DNA from 3 places in the Litoribacillus peritrichatus genome. Region 3 is predicted to be linked to each of the others. Evidence: predicted binding sites of a transcription regulator. Region 3 holds the regulator's gene; each other region holds the start of a gene.

Region 1 (5,599 bases), on a different contig from region 3:
TACCGGATGAAGTGCTGGCTGAGCTGAAGCGAACGGCTGATTTGGTGGTGGCCGAGACCGCTGAAGGTGACCCTTTGACTAAGAAAGTCTACGAGTCATTCATTGCCTTCCGTGATGGCGTCAGTAATTGGCATAAGTTGTCGGAACAGGCCTACATCAACGCCCGTTCTGCGGAAGGTTAACAGCCCTGCGAATACCCTCAATGGGGTTTTTGTGTCTATACTGAAAAAGCCTCGACAATGCGTCGGGGCTTTTTTTGTTGAAAGTTTAGACGTTGATGTTCTATTCAGAAGGTGTAATACGATGAAAAAGTTAGTAGGGATGCTGTTCGCTATTTTATTCTCATCCACTGTGGTGGCCGAGGGATTGACCGATTCACTGGTTCAGGGTTGGTTAAACAGCCAGTCAGCGGTGGAGCGTTTTGGTCAACAGCATGATGCTCAACTGGATAAGTACAATGCGGATATGGAGAATCAAAGCACACCCATGGCGGCGTTTTCTCAAGGGGTAGTGGCATTAAAGCAAACGGGGTTGTATGGCAAATTTGAGGATATTATTGATGACTACGGGTTTGATTCGCCGGAACAGTGGGCGGACGTCGGTGGTCGCATTATGAGCGCTTTTTTTGCCATAGAAATGGGTGGCCGTGCCGCTGAAATGGCACAGATGCAACAGCAAATGCAGGCTATGATGAATAACCCGAACATTCCTCAAGAGCAAAAACAAATGATGGCTAACTCAATGAAACAAGGGATGGCGATGTTTGAACAAGCGAAAAAAGCACCGGAAAGTGATAAGAAAGTGGTGACAAAGTTTTTGCCGCAACTTCGCAGTTTAGGCGATCAGAATATGGCCCAATAATGGCCTGACAGCCATGAAGAGGCCCTTGAGCCGTCAGCTCAAGGGCTTTTTTGATCCAGGTTAGAAACCTTAAATGACCTTAGAAAATCTTTGCTGCAGTTCCGGGTTCATGTGCGCATCAAACGCCATACAAATAGAACGAATTAACAAACGCCCTGGTTGACTGATAGTGAGTGCGTTGTCCGTTAGGGTCACCATGTCATCGTCGACAAAGTTTTTCAATGACATCAGCTCGGTATGGAAGTAATCCACGAAAGAGATGTCGTATTTCTTCTCAAAGGTTTGATAATCAATCCGGTATTGGCAAGCCAAGGTCATGATCAGGTCTTTACGCAACTCGTCGTCTTTATTCAGCTGATAACCTTTTTCAGTGGGTAAGATGCCCTGAGCCAGAAAGTTCTGATACAACTTCAGGCCTTTGGCGTTCTGGCTGTATAAACCTTGCACTAAGCTGATGGACGACGCTCCCAGTCCTACTAAGTCCAGCTCATTGTGAGTAGAGTAACCCTGGAAGTTACGTTGTAAAGACCCCGCTCTTTGCGCTTTGCATAACTCATCGTCGGCCTTGGCAAAGTGATCCATACCGATGTAAACGTAGCCTGCTTCCATTAATTTGGAGATGGTCAAATGCAGCAGGTCTAACTTGGTGGCGCTGCTCGGAATGCTGTCGCTGTCGATCAGCCGTTGAGATTTGAAGCGATCCGGTAAGTGTGCGTAGTTAAACACTGCGATTCGATCGGGATTGAGTTCAACTACCTGGTTCAGTGTTTTCTCAAAGGTTTCGACCGTTTGTAACGGCAAACCATAAATCAAATCGTAACTGATGGATTTATAGCCACAACCTCGCGCTGCCTTGGTAATGGCTTCCACTTCTTCGTAGGACTGAACCCGGTTAATGGCCTTTTGAACGTCGGGATCGAAGTCCTGAATGCCCATGCTGATGCGATTAATGCCCAGCTTACGATAGTGCGACACCTGCTCGGTGGTTAAGGTTCTTGGGTCAACTTCAATGGAGTACTCACCGTCCCTATTCATGTCTAAATCAAAGTATTTCTTGAGCTTTGAGATGACTTTTTGAAACTGCTCTTTGGTTAAATAGTTGGGTGTGCCACCACCAAAGTGCAACTGCTGAACTCGGCGTTTATCAAAGTTCGGGCCGACAATTTCCATTTCTTTGGCTAATGCCTCAATGTACGGGTTGGCCTTTTCTTTTTGCTGAGTCACAATTTTATTGCAGCCGCAGTAGAAACACAGCCGTTCGCAGAAAGGCACGTGAACGTACAGAGAGATGGGCTCTGCTGAGTCTTTGTATCTTGCCGCATGGGCCAAAAACTGATTTTGCTTAATGGGTGCAAAGCTTAATGCGGTTGGGTATGAAGTGTATCGCGGGCCTTTGCCTTCATAGCGACGGATCATTTCATCGTCCCAATGAAAGTTTGAAAAGTCAGTGGATAATTCTGTCATGGCCATGGGCTCCAGCTTCACTCTGCAAAAATCTTACAGTGATGTATTTCGAGAATAACGAATATCTGGAAATACGAATGTTAGTTAACGTTATGAGATGACAGTGTAGAAGAGTGCTGTAAGCTCGGTTTTGATGTGCATCAAAGGAGTGATGATAACTAAAAAACAGAACGCTGCTGTCTGACAAGCGGGACGACTCATGTTTAAGATAAGCAAATCAGGCGGTTAAAAGGTCAAAACGAAGGTTTTTAGTCAGATGTTTTTTTGAAATGCTCTTGAACTCATAATTTGCCCGCTACGAACGGCGTAAGGATGAACTGTTATCTGACTTAGTCATTTCTTTTACGAAATGGCCATATTGATGCATGAGTGTAGAGTCTGCTTTTTCGCCAAAGCGGTCATTAGGATTGTTTGAGGAATGCTTCTGCTTTGGTTGTCAAAGCAGACATGTTGAACGCGACAGCTATGCTGACACAGTGGGTTACTCGCATGCAGGGTGTTGTGGGGCTGGAGGCTAGATACCTCCGGCTACCCGATTAGATTTTACGACTCCCAATGCCTTTCAAGATAATAGAAGCAGTTTTCAGACTTCCAAATATAGCCCCAGTGTAGGCCAATAGAAAACCGTGGCTCGGCCTTCTCTTCAATTCTCCAAGCTTGCTCAATCTCCCCTAGGTCGTCAAACCTTGAGAGGTCAAAATCTTCTTCCCATTCCATTTTATTGTCGAGAGCTTCATTTTTGGCAGATTCAATTTCGAGGCAAACTTCAGAAGAATCTACTTCTTTCAGTTCAAGCCCATTAATCCATGCCTGAAAGTCTACTCTTTCTTTCCATACTGGCTCGCCAAGCTTTCCCTGCCCAAAAGGAGAGTTAGTAACAACGCTGTAGAGGAAGAATTCTTCGATAGAAGAAAACTCAGAGATAGTTCCACAAATCAACCAAACATAGCTAACCTGCCACGTGATAGTACTTTCATCAAAGATAAACTCTGAATCTTGACTATCAATATTCTCAAGCGATTTTTCAAGAAGCTCTTTTTTCATAACTAGTAAAATCTAACGCCGCCATTTGCGGCAGGCTTGAGTGAAGGACTTTTGTGCATGGCGAAGCCATGCACAAAAGGCCGGAGCGAAAGACTGTCCAGCCCCAGCGTCTTTTTGCTGGGGCGATGCAAGATGGCCTGGTTAAATTTCAATTTTCGTTTCAAGGAATGCAAGATATTTAGGATCGTCTTCCATAAATATATTCATTCCAGCCCCCATATACGCTCTTGTTAATTCTTCTGCAGCACTCTCAAATTTGCTCAACTCGAAATGGGCTTGGCCAAGCCTAAGGTGTATAAACGGATTTCCGAGACCACCAGGGCATTGAATGGCATTAATGAAGCACTTCAGCATTTTCTCAAAATTTTTAGTAAAAAAATGAGTGTCTCCGACTGCCACGTAAATCCAAGTAGCAGCCTCCCAGTTTGATTGCGGGCTTGGAAGTAACTTAAGAGCTTCAATATATTTGGCTCTTGCTTCTGAATAAAGTTGTTCGCCCACAAGTTGATCACCAGCCTTGCAAAGATCTTTTATGCTCTCGTGTAATCTTGGCTCTAATTCTTCAGACATCTAGTACTCGATAATTAGGAAAATATAACAGTGTAATGGACGGACCCGGACTGCCCGTATATTACTTTATCTACTTTTTCCAAAAATTTTCTCAGCCTAACTGTAACAAGGCATTTAAGAAATTCCTATAAAAATCCTCACTGTACAAAGCAGACTTTTTCATAAAACTGTAACAAAACCTATTCACAACGATGATCTCAGACAAAGAACCAAAGGCGTTAAAAGTCCTTTAGATTCTCTTTGAAATTGAGCGCTTTCGATGTGATACCAGACGTCAGTAGCAGTTAGGCTAAGAGTCAGCAAAGGGGCACTAGCAGACTTTTTATTCGAATATCGCCATGACCGCCCCGTGAAGCAGGGGCGGCCACTATCTGGCTTAGCCGTTTTAACTGATTCTAAATTGATTCATAAACCCCAAGTCTATGTATTGGTGTGTCATATCCTTGGGGCAGTTGTCACAGAGCTAACTCCCGTACACTTGCTCAGGCAGCCATGTGGCCAGTTCCGGGAAGAAAGCCAGGCCAATCAGCAATAGCAGCTGAATGATAATGAATGGAATAACGCCTTTGTACATATCGGAAGTCTTAACTTCCGGCGGTGCCACGCCTCTTAAATAGAACAAAGCAAAACCAAATGGCGGTGTTAAAAAGGAGGTCTGCAGATTGATGGCAATCATGATGCCTAACCAGACCGGGTCCAGCCCCATGGCTAACAGAATCGGGGCCACAATGGGCACGACGACAAAGGTGATTTCGATGAAGTCCAAGATGAAGCCGAGCAAGAAGATGACGATCATCACGACCAGCATGGCACCTAACGCACCGCCAGGAATGCTTTCAAATACCGACTGAATGAGCTCTTCGCCACCAAAGCCGCGAAATACCAGCGAGAAAATGGCCGCGCCGATGAAGATCATAAACACCATGCAGGTGACTTGTGTGGTTTGCTGACACACATCTTTCAGGCAGGTCAGTGACAGTTGTTTTCTGAGTGCCGCTAAAACTGTGGCACCAAATGCCCCTACGGCAGCCGCTTCCGTCGGTGTTGCGACACCTCCGACAATGGAACCTAATACGCTGATGATTAAGATTAAAGGCGGTAATAGCCCGAAAAAGATGATTTTGATTAAATGATCGTGGGTGTGGTTATCGATCATCTCTTTTCTGGAAATCGCTGGTGCGGCCTCCGGTTTCAGTAACGCGGTGACGTAAATATATAAGCCATACAGTGCGACCAGGATCAGTCCCGGAATGATGGCACCCACAAACAAATCACCGACGGAGACGGTTTTCGGTGAAAAGATGCCCATGCTTAATTGAGCCTGTTGATAGGCACTGGAAAGCACGTCTCCTAAGATGACAAGTGCGATGGATGGCGGAATGATTTGCCCCAGAGTGCCAGTGGCGCAAATCGCGCCGGTAGCCAATTTGGGGTCGTAACCTTGTTTGATCATGGTGGGTAACGAGATCAAACCCATGGTCACAACGGTGGCCCCGACAATGCCGGTACTGGCGGCCATTAGCATACCAACCACAGTAACGGCGATGCCGACACCTCCGGGCCAACTGCCAAACAGAATCGACATACTTTCCAGTAAATCTTCAGCGACTTTGGATTTTTGCAGCATGACGCCCATGAAGACAAAGAAAGGCACGGCCAT
Region 2 (5,599 bases), 400 kb from region 3:
TTGGCACCAACTCGGTATCTATGTGCATCCTGATATGCCAACAATCTGGCCTGAAGCATTTTATCTGGTGAAGCACCGATACCAGGCACCAAATTACTTGGTGCAAAGGCCGCTTGTTCAGTTTCCGCAAAATAATTATCTACGTTACGATTCAACTCCAGCTTGCCAATTTCTATCAGAGGATAATCCTTGTGAGACCATACTTTGGTTAGATCAAATGGATTCACCGAATAACTTCGGGCTTCGGCTTCTGGCATAATCTGAACCTTAACCGTCCAACTCGGAAAGTCACCTTTATCAATCGACTCAACCAAATCTTGCTGAGCGCCAAACGGGCTCATCTTAACGGCTTCTTCCTCAGTCAGAGTTTTAATGCCCTGATCCGTTTTAAAATGCCATTTCACCCAAAAGCGCTCCCCTGCTTTATTCCAGAAACTCAAAGTATGAGAGCCAAAACCGTGCATGTGTCGCAAGGAATACGGGATACCCCGATCAGACATTAAAATGGTCATCTGATGCAGTGATTGTGGGTGATTCGCCCAAAATTCAAACATTTTTGCAGGGTTGGGCAAATTAGTTCTCGGGTCTTTCTTTTGAGAGTGCACAAAGTCAGGAAATTTAATGGGGTCATTCAAGAAAAAGACTGGTGTGTTATTCCCGACTAAATCAAAGTTTCCTTGGTCGGTATAGAACTTCACTGCAAAACCTCTTGGGTCTCGGGCATAGTCGCTGGAATCCTGGCCGCCTCCCACCGTTGAAAATCTCAGGAAAACCTCAGTTTTATCACCTGGCGTTTGTAAAAATGAAGCGATGGAGAAATCACTCAAAGACTTGCTTAACGTAAATGAGCCATAAGCTCCAGTGCCTCTTGCATGAACCACCCGCTCGGGAATTCGTTCACGGTTAAAATGGGCTAACTTTTCAAATAAATAATGATTATCATAAGTTAAGGGGCCTCTCTGGCCCACACTTATGCTGTTATTGTCTTCTGAAACTGGTGCACCACTGGATGTGGTTAGCGTTGTCTTGGCCATAACTGTTCTCCATTTTTAGCATTATTCTTGATCAATTAAATTGATAACGAAAATTATTTAATGCACGTTGCTGAGAAAAGAATAGACGCCATGACAACAATAAAAAAATTAATTATAAGAATACATTTAATTGATTTTAACTATCAACATCCATTGAATTAAGTGCCGCTCGCAATAATATTCTGGTACAAATCATAACGCCCGCCACCCGGTTCAAAGACGGCTCGCATCCTCGCTTTTTGGCCTTTAGTGAACATAACCAGCACATCATCGTCAGAGTAATCCATGAAGTTCATGAACATGTCATTACTTCCACAAGAACTGGCCGGGTGATTTGGCTTGCCATTGTATTCAGTAAAGGAAGTGGGAGTATCGTTAACCAAATCTGTGATATCGCACGATTCTTTCTCACCAAAAATATGTATTAAATTCAGCCAATGGCCAATTTCGTGCGTAGCCGTCCGGCCTTTTGTATTAGTGCCATAGAGGGGTTCCACCGTCCCCATCATTCGATAATCCATCACGACGCCATCGGTTAAGGGGTCTCCACCAGGAAACTGGCCAGACCCGGCAAAGCCAACCCGACCATTTCGGTCTGCAGAATCATACAACCAGATATTCAAATATTGATCAGTAGGCCAGGCGTCTTTGCCGCCTGAGTTAGTGAAATAAATATCATCAAGCTCAGTGTTACCCTGTAAGGTTCGGGTTATGCCACTAGTAGGCATACCATTTGGATCAATTTCCGCCATTTTGAACTCAATCTCCACATCGGCAATTAAATCCACAAACTCATCAGGCACTGTGTTTAGGTCTTCATTCAAAGCTCTGAAGTCTTGATTTAAAACAGCAAGCTGAGAGAGTATTTTTTCATTACTAAGATTGGACTCAGGGTATTCATCGTCATATAACACATGCACAACCATGGGTATCACCAATACATTGGAGCGGTCTTCTCCAGGCGTTACTGCTGGTGAATCATTCGAGCCTCCGCCACTGCAGGCAGCTAACAAAATTGCACAGCAGGCAAACATGCTTGGTTTCATCATTATTAATTCATCCTTGATTATCAGAATCCATCATTATTAAACACAGTTCTTTTAATAAAATATATTTACATATCAACAACTTAAACCAATTCATCACTGTGACAGATACTCAAAGTTCTATCAATATATAAAATGGTTTTATAGCGCACATTCAACTCTGACTTCTTTAACCAAAGATCCTCCTATAATAAAAATATCTGTGCATATGATTGAGATCAAAGACATTCAAAATGAACAAAACCTTAAAGTTCATAAGCTATGTAACCATATTGGCTCTTTCTCAAGTATCAAACGCTGAAACACTTATATTCTACGAGGGTGATCCTCCCCTCTCGCACAAAGCACATCAGCAGCCCAACGGCGTCTATTACGACATTGTCACAGCCGTCTTTGATGACTTAAATATCCAGCACGATATCGTCAGCTTGCCATTTAAACGCGCATTAATAAGAGCAAAAGAAGGCAAAGGAATCGTAGCTGGCATTTTCAAAACGGATGACCGAGCCAAATTTCTGGATTTTTCGGATAATTTTTACAGCACAAAGGTGGTTCTATTCACACGAAAAGACCATAGCTTTCCGTTCAGCAAAATTTCAGACTTAGAGGGAAAAGTAATAGGAGCAAAACTGGGTTGGAGTTATGGAAAACGCTTTGATCAAGCCAGAAGCAATAAATTGTTTACAGTAATAGAAGGCGAATCTGACGATCTGATTCGGCAACTGCTTCTGGGTCGTACCGACTCATTCATAGACAATAAATTAACAGGCATCCATTCCACAAAAAATAATGGTGTAGCCGATCTGGTTGAAATCATTCCAATTCCCATTGATACAGGACCACATTATCTAGGCGCTAAAAAAGACACAAAGAGGCAACTATTAATGAAATTCAATCAACAACTAAAAGTACTTGAGCAAGATGGTCGATATCAAAAAATTCTGGAAAAATATCTGTAAATCACGAAAAGATGATTCCAATATCAGGCTTACCGCACCTCGAATTCAGTACTAAAAATCCCATTTCAGGACACAGTGTCTTTGCCTGCACTTACTGTCAATTTAACGCCCTTAGAAGATCAGTTGTCGCACTCCCGCATACACTATACTTTAATCAATTACTGAACCGGAGTCAGAAATTCTCGTGAAGACCAGTTTACTGACCAGAAAAATCTTCATAATTATTTTATGCCTTATCGCTCATAGATCTTACGCGGCGGGAGAGTGCACTCTGTCCCTTGTTTACAAAGACAAGGGAAAGCCTGGTTATATGGCTCCGGCACCGAACAATGAAGGTCTCTATAAAGCACTCTACCAAGAAGTCGCGCACAACCTAGGGTGTAAACTATCCATTCAAAGATATCCCAAAAAGCGCACTCACAGATTACTAAAATCGGGAGAAGCTGACTTATATCCAAGCACCGGTTTTGATAATGACCGCGCGCAATATTTGTTTTATATACCAAATGGATTATTTCGGTACGAAGCATATTTCGGCCTAGCACCAGACTTCATAAACAACCTAAAAAGCATCTCAGAAATTAACCAATACGGGCTCACTTGGGTTTTCGAAGCTGGAAGCACAACCAGTAAAATTGCAAAAGCCTTTAAAGTTCCAAACAAACCTATTACGAAATTAACCGACAGTCGCGCAATAACCATGTTAAAGAATGGACGGCTCATCTTTTACCGCATCATCAAAGAGGATTACTTCAAATATTTAGCCGCCCATAATCTAGAAGACTTAACGAGTTTAAAAATTTCAACACACAAGTCTTGTTGCAAAGCAAAGTCCCAAGAACTCTACACAGGCATATCCAGAAAATCGAACATTTACCAGGAAGAAGCAAACGCATTATTTAACCCGGGCAAACCTCTCTCGGCCAACAACGTTCCATATAAACTAAGCAGTAGCTCATTGGCTTATCGCCTTGCGTCAGAAATGAGAACAATGGTTGCTTCCGGAAGAATTGATGCACTTTATCAGCAATATATTGTTGCCCCAGGACATACGCCCTGATCACACATCAGAGAACAACTTACATAGCAATCTAAGTGTTGACTTATCTGGTGTTATTACTGATTTCCACTAGTATTTATGCTGTAAATATAAGGTGTTATGTCATTAAGAGATTAACTTTCATGCAAAGGCACATAATTTGTTTGTTATTTTCTTTAATTCTGCCTGGTCAGTTACAGGCTGAAAACATGACATGGTGTGCCTACTTTAATTGGAAACCCTGGATTTATCTCACCAGTCAGGGAGAACATGCTGGCATCCTGATTGACCAATTATCTCTATTTCAACAAATTAACCCTTCTATTACAGTTACGCTCAAATTCATAGACAATTGGAAGCGATGTCAGGCAGAAGTCGCCAGTGGCAAAATATCCTTCATTCTCGGTGCGAATAAAACACCGGAGCGTGAAAAGAAGTTCGACTACCTACCGGAGCCTTCGTTTTTAAATCATTCAAGCATGCTTGCGTACTCGGCATTAAACAACGATAAAATCCAGAAAATTCACTCCCTGAATGATTTAAAGCGTTATCGGCTTGCCATGGTAAGAGGTAATTCTTATGGCGATACACTGGATACGTTTATAAAAACATTAGAAAATGACCAGGTCGGTGAAGTCAGTTCTCAAGGTCAAATATTAAAACTTGTTAGCATCAAACGTTATGATTACTTTTTATTGCCCGCCGGAACACTAGCAACAACCATCAAAAAATACCAACAGGCCTTTCCTACACTTTCCAGTCACCAATTCAGAGTTATCTATGAAATACCAAGAGCAACTCCTGTTTATATTGTCTTTGGTAAAAACACAGGAAATTATGAAAAATACGCTGAACAATGGCTCTCAACATTAAAAGCATACTATTCATCCGTTAATTTTGATGACGAGGTAAGGCGTCATCAAAATACAAATGGGCAACTAGGTTCAAAAACCAAATAAAACCAGACCCGTTGTTCGAAGGCCTGGTTTGTCCTCTTAGCGATTCTTTGGCGTATTTGGATCGTTTTCTTGCATTTCACGCCCGTGAATCATATGAAAGGCAACCCGTTCAGATAGGGCACTGATGGTCGCTGTGGGGTTTACCGAGATCGCACTGGGCACAATCGAGCCATCTGCCACGTAAAGACCAGGATAACCCCAAACTTCACCCCATTCATTCACCACACCATCTTCTTTTTTATCCGACATAACACAACCACCCAATGGGTGAGCAGTAAGCAATTTACGCGATGGCCAATCCCAAAGCGGGCTATTGATAAAGTGCCCTCCAGACTTCTTACTGATGTCTTTAAGATGGCCAATCATGTCATTAAACATAGAACGGCTTTTTTTGTGCTTCCAGTCCAGCTTCAACCGCCCCCGCCAATCCAAATAGATTTTTCCATCAGCGGCGTCAGTACCCATGCCCAGGTAAGGTAAAAACTTCGTCATGTAGCCGCCATTAAAGAGACGTTCTGCTTCAAAATTTGACGTCAGACCCAAACTGCGCAATACATAATTC
Region 3 (5,599 bases):
TTATCTCCGCAAGAGAAACTCGACAAGTTAAATGAGCTGCACGCTCAAAATAAAAAAACGCTCATGATTGGTGATGGCATTAATGACATTCCTGTATTAGCTTCAGCAGGCGTATCCATTGCAATGAGCGAAGCAACAGATTTAGCCAAAACCAAATCGGATATGGTGCTCATGAACGGAAAACTGACAGCCATATCCAAAGCATTTGAAATAGCCGTTAAGTGCAGAAAAGTAATTAAACAGAATTTATCGTGGGCTTTATTGTATAATCTGATTGCTTTACCGCTGGCCGCCACAGGTTACATTCCACCCTGGGCTGCCGCGATAGGTATGTCCACCAGCTCTCTGGTGGTAGTACTTAATGCCGTTAGGCTTCGTAATATTTAAACCAACGAAGCTCAAGGCAACTCAATCAATGCTAATCGCGCGTTAAGAGGTTTCAAGTGGACAGTATTTTATTCCTGATCCCTATTTCGATTATTTTTTTAAGCATCGCTGTTATCGCCTTGGTGTGGAACATTAAGAGCGGTCAGTTTGATGACCTTGAATCACCAGCACATAAAATTCTGTTTGATGACGACGACGAACTCCTTCCTGATGATGCAAAACCTACGCAGAAAAAATAACCCTCCAATCCATTATTGCCTGATCTTACCTATATGACCCCAGATACACTTTCTTTTGCAGCAGCTTTTTTAGTCGGACTTTTAGGCGGTGCACACTGCATCGGCATGTGTGGCGGAATCACCGGCGCTTTCGGCGTCAACACAAAAGGTTCGATCAAAAATCGCCTGGCTTTATCACTGAGTTTTAATAGCGGAAGAATTATCAGCTACACCCTTGCCGGGGTTCTGATTGGTTTAATCAGCACCTTCTTTACCGACATCAACCCGATGATAGGCATGGTACTCAGAATCATCGCAGGGGTCTTTATCATCCTTATGGGGTTATACGTTGCAGACTGGTCTCGTGCGATTACCTCCATTGAAAAAGTTGGCCAGTTTATTTGGAAGTTTATTTCACCTCTGACCAAACCGTTTTTGCCGCCATCCAATCCACCCAAAGCACTGATGCTTGGCTTACTTTGGGGATGGCTTCCGTGCGGCCTGGTTTACAGCACCTTAGTTCTTGCTTCAGCCAGCCCAACGGTCATGGGTTCAGCCTCGATCATGTTTGCTTTTGGCTTGGGTACTTTACCGACCATGCTTTTAACCGGAATGCTCGCTTCACAGCTGACGAGTTTCATTCGAAATCAAAGTGTCAGGTATGTGGCTGCTATACTTATGATACTGATGGGCGTGTGGATTATTTTTGGTAACAGCCAACACATCTTTGGACATGGAAATCATGCGGGTATGGATCATTCGGCCGGAGGTCATTCAACCGGAGATCATTCGAATATGAATCATGGTAATCCAAATGACACGATTGACCATTCTAATATGAACCACTCGGAATCAACTGGCACGATCGATCATTCCAGCATGGATCATTCAGAAATGGATCACTCAAACATGGATCATGGCATGCAAGAGAGCCAGGTTGATCACTCTAAGATGGATCATTCGAAAATGAATCATTAACGTCGCAAAAAACGACCAAATGGTTATAATTTAGAATCACTAATTATTTGATTTGTAAGCCGATGAAATATCCTTGCACTATTTAAGTGCTTTATTGGTTTACTCGCATGTGATATAAAACTCAAAAATTCTTAAAGAAGATACAGAAGATGTCACAAAAAACCTTAAATTCAGTCAAAAGCTGTGGAACGGCCGTTAGCTGCCAGGATTGTACTCTAAGTTCATTGTGCCTTCCTATTTCGCTGGACGGGCACGACGTCGACCGATTAGATGCCATCATCAAACGCGGCAGACCCTTCCAGAAAAGTCACACCATCTGGCGACAAGGCGATGATTTTCAATCGGTTTTAGCAATCCGATCAGGCAGTGTAAAAAGCTTTGTTACCAGCCCATCCGGAGAGGAGCAGATTGTTGGCTTCCACTTTGCCGGTGAGCTGATCGGTTTAAACGGCTTATTTAAGAAGAAGTATCCAATCTCGACCGTTGCCCTTGAGACAACGACCGTTTGTGACATTCCATACGACAGCTTAGACGCACTGGCAGACGACTTACCAGAGCTGAGAGACCAGATTCTTCACAGCATGAGTCAGGAAATATCTGAAGATCAGCAAATGATGCTGCTTCTGAGCAAAAAAACCTCAGATCAGCGTTTAGCTACGTTCTTGGTTTCCCTCTCTGAGCGTTTTCATCGCCGAGGCTACTCTGCAACGCGTTTCAGATTAACCATGTCCCGAAACGATCTCGGTAACTTCCTGGGGTTAGCGGTTGAAACCATTAGCCGTATTTTCAGTAAATTCCAACAGCAGGAAATCCTGAGATTCATTGACAGCAGCAGAGACATCGAATTGCTGGATATGGACACACTTTACGAACTTGCTGACTTGCAAGACAGCGTACAAAGACCTTGCGGCAGTAAATCCGCCAGTTAAAGCCTGTTGATAACGACAAAAATATAAGCCCTTTCGGGCTTATATTTTAAATTGCGTTCCTCTCAAATTCAGTCAGTAATTACTTCATAGCAAGGAACGTACTTGCTGCCCGGCAACTTCATCCGCTTCTGCCGAACAAAAGATTTTAATAACTTATCCAGCTTTTGCATCAATACTTTATCACCGTGCAATTTAAAGGGACCGTGCTTGTGTATTTCAGCAATGCCCTGTTCTTTTACATTACCCGCAACAATACCCGACATTGCCCGCCGTAGCTGTGATGCCAACTGATACGGAGGTTGATCCATATGCAAATCCAATTCGGACATAGTTTTATGAGTCGGCACAAAAGGCTCCTGAAATACCTCATTAATCTTCAGTAACCAATTAAAGTAAAATGCATCCTGAATGGACTTCCGGTGCTCTTTCACCTCAGTCATTCTTTCATTTAAAGTAATTGCTAACTGCTCAGGATCAGCAATAATAATTTCATATAGCTTCTGGGCTTCAGGCCCTAACGTACTGCCAATAAACTCATCGATTTCAATAAAGTAATCCGCAGACTCTTTGGGGGCCGTAAAATACACAGGAAACGCTTGTCCGTGATCACTGCCCATCAGCACGCCGAGTAAATACAAAATTTCTTCAGCCGTACCGGCGCCACCAGGAAACACAACAATCCCGTGGCCCAAACGAATGAACGCCTCCAGACGCTTTTCAATGTCCGGCATGATGATCAGCTCGTTCACAATCGGGTTTGGCGATTCTGCTGCAATGATGCCCGGTTCCGTAAGACCTATGTACCTCGGGGTGCGGATTCTTTGCTTCACATGGGCCACGTTTGCGCCCTTCATCGGCCCCTTCATCGCGCCCGGACCACAACCGGTGCAAATATCAAACCCCCTCAGGCCCAACTGATAACCCACTTCTTTGGTGTAATCATACTCAACACTGCCAATGGAGTGTCCTCCCCAACAAACGATAATGTTCGGGTCCATCCGAGCTTTTAGCGCATTGGCTTGCCTTAGAGTATGAAAAACAGCCTCTGTAATTTGAGCCCCATTGCCTTCCTGACCTAACTCGTCCAAATCAAGCTGAGTACTCAGGTAAATGATATCTCTCAAGACCGAATATAAATTCTCTTTCACCCCTTGAATCATTTTTCCATCTACGAATGCTCTTGCAGGTGCATTCTGAACTTCCAGACACGCGCCTCTCGCCTGGGGCACAATATTGATATCAAAATCGCGATATTGATTTTCAAGCTGTTCTATATCGTCATTATCAATACCGCTGTTCATGACCGCCAACGCACATCGGCGGAATATTTCGTACATTTTTCCTTTGTTTAAACCACTGAGTGTATTCACCTCGTTCATGGACAAAACATCCACACTACCAACGGGTGAAAGCACCGAATAATCAATTACTTCTGACGGCATAATGCTCTCCTTGCCAGTACATCCAATATTAAGTTTAGTCGATCTCATCTAAGCCTTGATGATCACCTTCTTTCACAAAGTGCTTATTCATTAAGTCAGCTAACGTTGCAGCCCATACTTTAAAATCATCCAGGTCCTGTTGGTTACCTGCTTCACTCCACCCAATGGAAATTGAGCGGGCCATAATGGAAACAGCAAAAAGTGATTCCGAATATTTTGAAGTTAACTGCATTATGTGGGCTATTATTTCTTCCTGAAGTTCATCTTGCTTTATGTACCAGCCCCAACCATCTATGGGTTTATTTTCATTCACCCCGTCCAATGGTTCGGACTGATCATCACTTCGTATCAGCATCCAGCCGGTTTTTACGCCTTTGAGCGGTACATCCACAAAGCTGTATGAGGCCCCTTCATGGCAGTTTTCTTCTACCCTGCCAGATACATTAATGACTGGATATTTCATTAATTTGACTTTAATGCCTGAGACAATCGCTTGCTGCCGAAGTTTCGCGATTCTTCTGTCATGCTTTGAAGGCATAATCCACATGATTGATCCAACAACCATCAAAGCCGCCATTAACGTTACTACCATCCACACTTGCATAATTAACCGTACCTTTGAAAAACAACTAAATTGATCTAACTCAGGGTAAAGATCGAGAATTCAGGTGAAACTCGAAGTTGAAACATTAAACACTTACTTCAATAATAGAATCATAGACACATTGGATGGTCTACTTAGAAATAAGTTAAATTCTCTTGGTTTCGAAGAATTGAATGAATTAATGTCGAATTCATCGAATCAGACACTGGAGTTCATTGAGGATACCTGTATGTCCAGTTATAACACAATCTTATTAGCCATTGATTTATCGGACGAATCGGAAAAAGTCATAGAGCCGGCAAAGAGATTCATCACCGCTTTTGACTCCAAAGTTCATGTTCTGCACACCATAGAGCCCTTTGCATTTGCTTTTGGTGGCGATATCCCATTTGATGTCATTGAGGTCCAGGATCAACTGATTGATCATGCAAAACAAAACCTGAAAAAACTCATTGAAAAGACAGAACTTGAAACCGTCGAGATGGACGTCGTGGTAGGTTCGGTTAACTCAGAAGTTCACCGCAAAGCAAAAGAGATTGGAGCGGATCTTGTGATTGTTGGCAGTCATGGCCGCCACGGTTTGGCACTACTGTTAGGGTCTCATGCATCAGACGTGATTCACCACGCTGAATACGACGTACTGGCTGTAAGGATATAACCACTCAGAACCAAAGACTTACGCTTTTAGTCGCTCAAATGGACCACTTCAGATCAATCACGTCAGCTAAATTAACCCAGACTTGTTCTGAAGTGAATCCAAAAAAGACTGAGTGAAATGTATAACGCTCACTCAGTCTTTTAGCCGCTTATTCACCGCCGGCCATGGCCTCCAGTTCCACCCAACGCTCCATCATGTCTTCCAGCGTTTGCTCTGCCTTGGACATTTCTTCCAGCTTGGCGGTTACGTATTCATGGTCTTTTTGATAGAAATCAGCGGCCGCCACTTCTTCCTGCAAAGCTTCGACCAACGTTTCTTGCGCTGCTAACCGATCAGGTAACTCATCCAATTCCCGCTGAATTTTATAACTTAATTTTTTGGGT

Evidence for each region. Region 3 encodes FNR, which switches genes on or off when oxygen is low (the NO sensors DNR and NnrR bind a similar motif). Its sites were predicted from a motif close to TTGATNTANATCAA; they were not measured.
Region 1: the regulator FNR is predicted to act here: its motif matches at 2,456-2,469, upstream of hemN (oxygen-independent coproporphyrinogen III oxidase).
Region 2: the regulator FNR is predicted to act here: its motif matches at 2,289-2,302, upstream of ABD744_RS16875 (M43 family zinc metalloprotease).

The regions. Positions count from the first base shown of each region.
Region 1 is NZ_BAABBN010000007.1:164,960-170,558, forward strand. It holds gene ABD744_RS10470 (TRAP transporter substrate-binding protein) at 1-182, shown strand, start outside; gene ABD744_RS10475 (hypothetical protein) at 304-861, shown strand; gene hemN (oxygen-independent coproporphyrinogen III oxidase) at 931-2,325, opposite strand; gene ABD744_RS10485 (hypothetical protein) at 2,869-3,369, opposite strand; gene ABD744_RS10490 (hypothetical protein) at 3,511-3,939, opposite strand; gene ABD744_RS10495 (TRAP transporter large permease) at 4,403-5,599, opposite strand, start outside.
Region 2 is NZ_BAABBN010000012.1:91,381-96,979, forward strand. It holds gene ABD744_RS16870 (catalase) at 1-1,034, opposite strand, end outside; gene ABD744_RS16875 (M43 family zinc metalloprotease) at 1,193-2,083, opposite strand; gene ABD744_RS16880 (substrate-binding periplasmic protein) at 2,314-3,039, shown strand; gene ABD744_RS16885 (hypothetical protein) at 3,350-4,099, shown strand; gene ABD744_RS16890 (substrate-binding periplasmic protein) at 4,243-5,037, shown strand; gene ABD744_RS16895 (FAD-dependent oxidoreductase) at 5,074-5,599, opposite strand, start outside.
Region 3 is NZ_BAABBN010000012.1:487,614-493,212, forward strand. It holds gene ABD744_RS18780 (heavy metal translocating P-type ATPase) at 1-387, shown strand, start outside; gene ccoS (cbb3-type cytochrome oxidase assembly protein CcoS) at 444-626, shown strand; gene ABD744_RS18790 (sulfite exporter TauE/SafE family protein) at 660-1,583, shown strand; gene fnr (fumarate/nitrate reduction transcriptional regulator Fnr) at 1,733-2,512, shown strand; gene ppnN (nucleotide 5'-monophosphate nucleosidase PpnN) at 2,581-3,954, opposite strand; gene ABD744_RS18805 (hypothetical protein) at 3,989-4,558, opposite strand; gene ABD744_RS18810 (universal stress protein) at 4,623-5,216, shown strand; gene ABD744_RS18815 (ATP-binding cassette domain-containing protein) at 5,365-5,599, opposite strand, start outside.